Regions from separate parts of the Sedimentibacter sp. genome, predicted to be linked through region 3. Evidence: riboswitches for the same ligand, from Rfam matches in the RefSeq annotation. Region 3 holds a riboswitch; each other region holds the start of a gene.
What was found. Region 3 has a riboswitch for glycine ahead of AAGU76_RS00860 (ACT domain-containing protein). Riboswitches for the same ligand answer to the same signal wherever they lie in the genome.
Positions count from the first base shown of each region.

Region 1 (3,286 bases), on a different contig from region 3:
GGCTTCGCATGCCATAATTGCCGCTTCCGTGAGAGCGGTTGCTCCGTCGTACATGGATGCGTTTGAAACTGCCATGCCTGTGAGCTCACAGATCATGGTCTGGTACTCAAAAATTGCCTGCAGCGTTCCCTGGCTTATTTCAGGCTGGTAGGGAGTGTAGGCTGTATAAAATTCCTGCCTTGAAACAAGCTGGTCTATGGCAGAAGGAATGTAGTGGTCGTAGGAGCCGGCCCCCAGGAAACATGCGCAGTCATCGGTGCTGACATTTTCCATCGCCATGTTTTTCATGCTCCTGACAAGCTCCATTTCCGACAACGCCTCTGGAATGTTCAGTTTGTCCTTCAAATGCACCGAATCCGGTACGGCCTTGAAAAGAGATTCTATGTCTGGATAACCAATTTCCTTAAGCATCAGCCTTCTGTCTTCATCAGTATTTCCAATATATCTAGCCATAATATCTCCTTAATCGCATATTTTTTCGTAGTCTTCTGCACTCATAAGCGAATCAATTTCTGCGGGATTAGACAATTCTACAGCCATGATCCATGACTCATATGGATTTTCATTTATGGAGCCGGGATTGTCGGAAAGATTTTCGTTGACTTCAACAACCTTTCCCGATACAGGTGTGTACACGTCGGATGCCGCCTTTACGGATTCTAAAACTATGCACTGGTCTCCAGCTGCAACATCTGTTCCCACTTCAGGAAGTTCAACGTACACAACATCTCCCAAATGATCCTGTGCATAGTCTGTTATTCCCACATATGCTTTACTTCCTTCAACCTTTATCCACTCATGTGATTCCGAATACTTAAGTTCATTCAATACTTTCATAATATCCTCCTGATAACGATAGTTTAATTCGACAATGCACAAGCATTGACTAGCATTGTTTTTCTATAATTCTTTTTTACTTACATTGCCATAATACGATCCTTCATCCATGTGGATGACATACAATAAGCTTATAATTCTTAATTCTTCACTCTTCATTCTTAATTAAAATGATTTACTTTTTATATTTTTTCGTGTAGAACGTTTTTTTGATTATCTTTGCTTTCAGGCTTTTGTTTCTTATCAATATTTCAATTTCCGTTCCTTCCTTTGCGTACTCGGCTTCAATCAGCGCAAGTCCTATGTTTTTCTTCAACGTGGGAGAATAGCTTCCTGTGGTCACATATCCTATCTTTCTGCTGTCTGCCATAACCTCATAGTGGCTTCTGGGTATTCCCCTGTCAACCATTTCAAATCCAACAACCTTTCTTTTGAGACCTTCTGCCTTTTGTTTTTCAAGAGCTTCCTTGCCTATGAAATTTTCCTTGCCCATCTTCACAAAAAATCCAAGACCTGCTTCCAGCGGAGTTATGTCCTTGTCGATTTCCTGTCCGTACAGCGGAAGGGCAGCCTCAAATCTAAGGGTGTCCCTGGCTCCCAAACCTGCAGGTACAAGCCCTTCATCTTTTCCTGCTTCAAGTATGGCATCCCAAAGCTTTGGAGCATCCTTAGCGTCAAAGTACAGCTCAAACCCGTCTTCACCCGTGTATCCGGTGCGTGATACCAGAACTCTGAACTCCCCTACCTTAACGTTATCTGCAAAATGATAAAACTCAAGCTCATCAAGATCAATCACAACAAGCTTCTGCAGAATATCCTGTGCCCTAGGTCCCTGAAGAGCAAGCTGGGCATATTCGTCAGATACGTTACTTACCTGGACATCTCCGAATGTCTGTGATTCAAGCCACTGAAAATCCTTTTGGATGTTTGAGGCATTGACAACCAGCAGATAATCCGTGCAGCTGTACTTGTAGACCAAAAGGTCGTCAACTACTCCGCCGTCTGTATAGCACATTGGGGTATATGCTATCTGCCCTTCCGATAGAACCGAAATGTCGTTTGTCACAACCATCTGCAAATATTTCTCGGCATCCTGTCCCTTTACGGTTATTTCTCCCATGTGGGATACATCAAAGAGTCCTGCAGCATTCCTCACGGCTTCGTGCTCGGGTATGATTCCCGAGTACTCCACCGGCAGCGCCCAGCCTCCGAAATCAATGATTTTTCCATTAAGCTCCATGTGCTTTTCGTATAATGGTGTCGTTTTCACTTCATCACTCCTTAATATATATTTGCAAAATTTTCCAATTTTGCTGAAAAAAAAGACAGCGTAACAACGTGCGTCATTACCTCTGTCTCAGATTGCTATTCAGAGTATTGTCCGGACACAGCCCTTTTGCCTGAAAGTTTCGTTGCACCCGACCAGTGCAATTTGCTTCTTCGGCGTCCTTTCGGAACTCTCCTGTGCCCATCACTCAATATTATATTTATTAACTTTTATCTTTATGTCAAATTATTCTATATGTTTGACATTATCATTATAATGCTTGAAATCTGCCTTTGTCAATAGTTTTTGCATGTTAAAAAAACTACTTTTATGTTTTGTTCTTAATGCATTTTTATTAATGTTACATTTGTGACAACTCATGAACTTGACAATTCATGAATATAATATTATCATTTTATTATCTTATAGAATGGAGCTCAAAATGAGAATTCTAATAGCGTATGCAAGCAACAACAGCACCACGGAAATGTGTGCAAAAATGCTGGCTGACAAACTTCCCGGCGCAGAAACCGTAAACCTGACCAGGTCAAAACCTGACCCCAAAGATTACGACGTCGTTGTAATAGGCAGCTGTATAAGATTTAACAACATACACCAATCAACCCTTGATTTCATAAAGGACAACGTGGATGTTCTTATGAAAAAGAAGACCGCCATTTACATTTGCTGCGGTTTTCCGGAAAAAGTCAACCAGTACCTGCTGCACAACTTCCCGAAAAAGCTTCTGGACAAGTCATTTTCAATACAATGCTTCGGAGGAAGGTTTAAAACAAAGCCATACAAGCTTTTTGACCTGCTCATAATGAAGATGGTGAAAAAAACCTTCAGGCAGGATAACAGGATGCTGGAGATTGATACTGAAAGCATAAACAGGATGGCAGATGATATATTGGAAAATATGGTATAAAAAAAACGGTCAATGACCGTTTTTTTCTTAAAAACAACAAGTGCGGCAAAATCAGATTACTATCTGAAATTGTCGTTATTGTTTCTGTTCTTGTTATTTTCATTGTTTCTGTTGTTGTCGTTCTTGTTGTCAAAACGATTGTTATCGTTTCTGTTGTTATCGTTTCTGTTGTTGTCATTCCTGTTGTCAAAACGATTGTTATTGTTTCTGTTGTTGTCGTTTCTGTTGTTGTCATTTCTGTTGTTGTCATTTCT
Region 1 is NZ_JBCFAS010000003.1:86,869-90,154, reverse strand. It holds gene gcvPA (aminomethyl-transferring glycine dehydrogenase subunit GcvPA) at 1-453, opposite strand, end outside; gene gcvH (glycine cleavage system protein GcvH) at 463-837, opposite strand; gene gcvT (glycine cleavage system aminomethyltransferase GcvT) at 1,013-2,107, opposite strand; glycine riboswitch at 2,216-2,312, opposite strand; gene AAGU76_RS12310 (flavodoxin domain-containing protein) at 2,547-3,032, shown strand.
Region 1: another riboswitch for glycine. It lies ahead of gcvT (glycine cleavage system aminomethyltransferase GcvT); the one in region 3 lies ahead of AAGU76_RS00860 (ACT domain-containing protein).

Region 2 (3,286 bases), on a different contig from region 3:
CCACTAGTAATAAAGACTACAGGCGGTGCAATGCACCGCCTGTTTGTATTATTGCTGCTCGGTTTCTTTTTTCCAGTTTAAGGTTGTCTCACTTTTCATTGAATCAAAGTACACTTTTGTTTCAGACGCAATGACATTCCTCAGCCCAACCAATGCTATGAGGTTAGGGATAGCCATGAGCCCGTTTACGATATCCGCAAGAATCCATATCATGTCCAGCTTTAGAAATGCTCCCACGCCTACAAGAACTATGAAAACCAACCTGTAAGCTGTTATAGCCTTTACGCCGAACAGATACTCCGTGCATCTTTCACCATAGTAGTTCCATCCAAGAATGGTTGTGAAGGCAAAAAATATGAGTCCCACAGTCACAATGTAAGGTCCGATAACCGGAAGGCCCGTATTGAAAGCCTCGTTGGTCATGCTTGCACCAACCAGGTCTCCGCTCCAGACACCTGTCATTATGAGCATCATGCCGGTCATGGTGCAGATGATTATGGTGTCAAAAAATGTGCCGGTCATGGAAATGAGTCCCTGCTTTACACAGGAGTTTGTTTTAGCTGCTGCGGTTGCAATTGGCGCACTGCCTAGTCCCGATTCGTTGGAGAAGACACCTCTTGCAACACCGTTTCGCATTGCATAAAGGACGCTTGCTCCCAGAAATCCTCCGGTAGCAGCTGTTGTTGTAAATGCGCTTTTTATAACCAGAAGAAAGGTCTGCGGGATAAGGCTGATGTTTGTTATCATGATGAACAATGCTCCCATAACGTAAAACACTGCCATAAAAGGAACAATGATTTCGGAAATTCTTGCAATGCTCTTTATCCCTCCGAGAGTTACCAAAGCGACTACCGCAGTCAAAAATACAGAAGTGGCAACTACCGGAATGTTGAATGTAAGTTTTACGGCATCTGTTATAGCATTTATTTGAGGAAATGTTCCTATTCCGAAGAATGCCACCGCAATGCCGAAGGCGGCAAACATTTTAGCCAGGAATCTGTTTCCCAGCCCTTTTTCAATATAGTACATGGGACCGCCCGACATTTGACCATTGTCGTCCACAACTCTGTATTTTACTGACAGCAGGCATTCTCCATACTTGGTTGCCATACCGAAGAATGCGGCTACCCACATCCAGAACAGTGCTCCCGGACCGCCTGCCTTTATGGCGGTTGCCACACCGACTATGTTTCCTGTGCCTATAGTCGCAGCCAATGCGGTGCATAGAGCCTGAAAGCTTGATACGTCACCTTCTGCCCCTTGTTCTGTGTCCTTTGAAAAAACATACTTTAATGCAAGCGGAAGCCTGAAGACCTGAATCAGTCCCAGTTTGAATGTAAGATATACTCCTGTTCCCACCAGAAGAATAAGAAGCGGCGGTCCCCATATGAAAGAATCTGCCTTTTCCAGAAATAATGTAACGTTTTGCATTTTTACCTCCCTAATTTTTGCTGTAACGTTATTAAGGAAGCCTCTTAAGACAAAAAAACCAAGTCAATAGACCTGGCCCCAAAAAATCAGTCTGCTCTGTCCTTTTACCTGAGAGATTGACCGGATATCCGGCTTGCTCCTTCGGTGCTCGTTTGAGGCTCTCCAGAGTTTCGTCCGATAGCGGTCCTTTTGCCTGAAAGCGTGACTCCTTCGGCGGATCAATGATCTCTCTCCCACTACCATCATTCGAACTATATAATTTTCCACGAGCGTGATTATATCATGAGCAGTGGGAAAACAAAAGGAAAAAGTTCAGAAAAAACAAATAGGAAATTGAAAGCGATTTTCATTCTACTATTGTTATGACATGACACGGGAAAATATGAGCTACTTATATTACGATCAAGGCAGAAAAAACATACAACACTGCAAGCATGATTCCGTTTATAAGCGTGAATACTCCCAGGTATCTTAAGGGTTTTGCATTTTCCGTCTGCACATAGAGCTTGTACGAAATGAGACTTGCCAGGGATGCAACGAGGGTACCCAGTCCGCCTATGTTTGTCCCCACAACAAGAGACTTAAAGTTTCCGGTGAAGTTTGAAAGCAGCACCGCTGTTGGAACGTTGCTCAGAAATTGGCTAAGCCCAACGGAAAAAAGCAGTTCCCTTCCTTCAATCAAACCGGAAAGGAATGTTTTGACTGCTTCCATGTTACCCATGTTTCCAGTAAACACGAAGAACAGCACAAATGTTGCCAGAAGGCTGTAATCAACTTCCCGAAGGAGCTTTCTGTCCATTGCAGCCACAGAAGTAAGAACAGCAACAAATGTTATTCTGTAGTCAGCCAGTCTGAATACTGCAGCCAGGCAAAGCGCAAACAGCACCAGGTATGCAGATAGCTTTTTGGGGCTGCTTATTTTTTCCTTGCGGTTAAATTCCACATTGATAACTTCTCTTTTGCCGAATATGGAAAAGATGAGTATGAGTACAAGACCGGCAGCTGCAATTGGAATAGTAATCCTGAAAAAATCTGCGGCATTTATGTTATAAAATGAGTAAAGGTAAAGATTCTGAGGGTTCCCTACGGGAGTGAGCATGCTTCCGAGGTTTGCCGCCACCGTCTGCATGACCGTGACGGTGATGAGGTGGTCGGTCTGCGCGGTTATGGTTAAAACCAGAATTGAAAATGGAACAAAAGTAATGAGAGCTACGTCATTTGTAATGAGCATGGAGCTGAAAAAGCAAATGAGCACCAAACTTAAGAAAAGCCCTCTTGTGTTTTGTGAACCTGAGGTCATTTTCTGTGCCAGCACGTTGAAAAGTCCTATTTCCTTCAGGCCAGCCACTATTGCCATAAGGCAGAAAAGCAAGACCAGGACTTTAAAGTCAATGTATGAAACATATTTTTCCGACGGCGGAACAAAGAGTGCTGTTGCGGCAGCAGCAGCAAAGGATATTACCAGCACGGCTTCTTTTTTAACAAAATTTATTATTGATTTCATATGTATCTCCTTGTCACAAGGGACATTATACCACAAAAGAAAATTTTGTTAATATTTTTTTGATTGCGACGACTCATATCCAGCCTTATTTACAGTTTTTTGTCCTTGTAATAGCGGCAAAATTGCAATATAATTAATTGATTAGAGATGATGTTACATAAATTTAATATATGAGAAGGTTTATTATGATCAGGATTACAATAAATGAAGCTGCAAAGGTGCTAAGTTCAGAATGCAGGGGGGACACAGAACGGTTGATAGAAGGTGTCAGCATTGATTCCAGAAAGGTATCCCCAAACAATTTGTTTGTTCCCATCAAAGGACAAACCGTAAACGGTCACAAGTTTATAG
Region 2 is NZ_JBCFAS010000006.1:80,007-83,292, forward strand. It holds gene AAGU76_RS18050 (copper amine oxidase N-terminal domain-containing protein) at 1-7, shown strand, start outside; gene AAGU76_RS18055 (sodium:alanine symporter family protein) at 49-1,431, opposite strand; glycine riboswitch at 1,518-1,607, opposite strand; gene AAGU76_RS18060 (SLC13 family permease) at 1,823-2,935, opposite strand; gene murF (UDP-N-acetylmuramoyl-tripeptide--D-alanyl-D-alanine ligase) at 3,121-3,286, shown strand, end outside.
Region 2: another riboswitch for glycine. It lies ahead of AAGU76_RS18055 (sodium:alanine symporter family protein); the one in region 3 lies ahead of AAGU76_RS00860 (ACT domain-containing protein).

Region 3 (3,286 bases):
AACCTCTGTTTACAGCTTCGATCATGCCTTCATCCTCACTTACGGGTATGAACGCTCCGCTTAAGCCGCCAACATTTGAAGATGCCATGATTCCGCCTTTTTTAACGGCATCATTCAACAGTGCCAGGGCGGCTGTTGTGCCGTGTGCGCCGCATGCTTCAAGACCTATTTCTTCCAATATCCTTGCTACGCTGTCACCCACCTCTGGAGTAGGTGCCAGGGACAAGTCCATTATGCCGAAAGGTATGTTCATTCTCCTGGAAACCTCCTGAGCCACAACTTCTCCTGCTCTTGTAATCTTGAAGGCAGTTTTCTTTATGGTTTCGCATACGGTTGTGAAGTCTTTTCCTCTAACCTGTTCAAGAGCATACTTGACAACTCCTGGGCCGCTTACACCTACGCTCAAGCATGTTTCCGATTCGCCTGTTCCATGGAATGCTCCTGCCATGAAGGGGTTGTCCTCAACCGCATTGGCGAATATAACCAGCTTTGCGCAGCCGATGCTGTCATTGTCTCTCGTAAGGTATGCGGTTTCTTTTATTATTTCGCCCATCATCCTTACAGCATCCATGTTAATTCCGGCTTTTGTGGTTGCCACGTTAACGGATGAACAAACCTTGTTTGTTCGTGCCAGAGCTTCGGGAATGGAGCGCAGCAGTATTTCATCACCTTTTGTGAAGCCCTTGTGAACGAGGGCAGAGAATCCTCCCAGAAAGTTTACCCCTGCAACGTCTGCAGCCTTGTCCAGAATTTCAGCATACTTCACGTAATCCGTATCGCCGCTTGAACCTGCAATTATTGAAATCGGAGTAACGGATATTCTTTTGTTTATTATTGGAATGCCGAATTCATTTTCCGTCTGCTCAACTGTTTTAACGAAATTTTCAGATAACCTAGCTATTTTGTCGTATATCTTTATTCTGGATTTTTCTCCGTCTGTGTCTGCACAGTCAAGAAGAGATATTCCCATGGTGATGGTTCTTATGTCAAATTTGAGTTCGTCAACCATTTTGATGGTTTCCAATATATTTTTTGATTTAATCATGCGTCCCCCTATATTTCGTACATCTTGTCAAAAATGTCTTCGCGCTGCATTCTGATGTCCATGTTTATTTCCTTTGCCTTCGTGTCAAGATCCTTTTGCAGCGATACGAAGTCTGACGTCATTTGCTCGAAATCAACAAGCATTATCATGGTGAAATACTCTCTCATTACTGTCTGGTTAATATCCAGAATGTTTACGTTGTTGTTGGCCAGAAGCGTTGACACCTGTGAGATTATGCCTACACGGTCCTTACCTATGATTGTTATGATTCCTTTCATCTCATCCTCCAAGTTGTAATATGTATTTGCAGTCTTGATATGCATTTCCAAAAAATAATTATTGCGATTGACCTGTCATGAATTCTGCTTCCCTTCGGTCGTAACAATGTGGTTAGGTCATAGCACAGTTGCGTCATAAAATAAAAGAGACTGGTTTTCTGAACCGGCAAAGGCTAGCTTTGGCCAATTCAGAAATTTTCAGTCTCTCTGAACGACAAAAATACTGTCTCTGTCCTTTTACCTGAGAGTTTCGCCCGTAAGCTTTCCCCTTCGGTGCTCCTAAGAGTCTCTCCAGAGTCATGTCCGCAGGCGGTCGACTGCCTTCCGCCAGCATCATCCATTTATTATTAGGGGTTAGTATATACCTGTTTGAAATAAAAATCAAGAAAATTATTTACTTCTTTTTGAAAAAAATTTTAGCAAAGTTAAGTTTTTTTTGTTATAATCATAATGTTGACAATTTTTATCAGGTTTTATATATAATATCTAAATTTTGTTATATGATAGAAAACAATATCATGTTGAAATTATAAGAAAATTTGTTATAATATATGGTAGCGAGGAGTGATATTATGAAAATGGGCTTTGAATTGAATCTGTCTCAGACTCAAAAGCTTATCATGACGCCGGAATTAAGACAAGCTATACAAATATTGCAATTTAATAACGTAGAACTGATGGAGTTTATATACAAACAGCTTGAGGTAAATCCTTTTCTTGAATCCGTAGACAACAAGGGTCAGGAATCTGTCTCAGGTGAGGAGCAGGTGGATTTCGAACCGAAAAACGATAACGGCAAGGATGAAATCGATTGGAAGGAAATTACCGAAAAATATGATGATTTAAGCTACAAGGCTTATGAAAAGTCATCTGATTCCGATGATAAGCAAACATTTGAAAGCTACACATCCAAGAAAATGTCCCTGAAGGACCACCTGATGGTGCAGCTTGGAGTGTCGGTCAAGACAAACAAGGAAAAGAGAATCGGTGAGTTCATCATAGAATCTCTGGACAACAAGGGCTATCTGGGATGTTCAGTTCAGGATATCAGCCTATTGCTGAACGAGGATGTTGTGGAAGTTGAAAGGGTGTTAAGACTCATTCAAACATTTGACCCTGTAGGCGTGGGCGCCAGGAATTTGAGCGAATGCCTCATGATACAGCTTAAGGAAAAGGGCATACAGGACAAAAATGCGTACATCATAGCAGAAAAGTATCTTGAAGAAATAGCCACGAACAAGATTCAAAAAATAGCCAAGGACCTGCACATTACAGTGACCAGGGTGCAAAGCATCTGCGACATAATAAAGATGCTTGAGCCGAAGCCTTCGAGAGGGTTCATTGTTGACAGCGATTCCATCAGATACATTGTACCGGACGTTACAATTGAAAAGATAAACGGTGAATACATCATCATTGTTAATGACAACAACCTGCCGCTTTTGACTATAAGCAGCTATTACAAGAATATGATCACCAACCTGGATGACAAGGAAGCAAACAAGTTCCTGACGGACAAGCTCAATTCGTCCATGTGGCTCATAAAGAGCATAGAACAAAGAAGAATGACATTGTACAAGGTTGTTGAATCAATCCTTAAATTTCAAAGAAGGTTTTTCGATGAAGGAAAGACTGCCTTGAAGCCTCTGGTTCTCAAAGATGTTGCCGACGACATAGGCGTTCATGAATCAACAGTAAGCAGAGCCACAAACGGAAAGTATGTTCAGACGCCGATAGGTTTGTTTGAGCTTAAGTATTTTTTCGCCAGCAGCTTAAGCGAAAGCGACGGTGAGGGAATATCCTCCACTAGCGTCAAGACTCAGATTCAGAAGCTTATAAACGATGAAAACGCACAAAAACCTTTAAGCGATCAAAAGATTGCAGAAATGCTATGTTCTGATGGAATCAGCATATCAAGAAGAACCGTGGCCAAGTACAGAGATGAAATGAGGATACCGTCCTC
Region 3 is NZ_JBCFAS010000001.1:175,178-178,463, forward strand. It holds gene AAGU76_RS00855 (PFL family protein) at 1-1,045, opposite strand, end outside; gene AAGU76_RS00860 (ACT domain-containing protein) at 1,054-1,323, opposite strand; glycine riboswitch at 1,543-1,628, opposite strand; gene rpoN (RNA polymerase factor sigma-54) at 1,896-3,286, shown strand, end outside.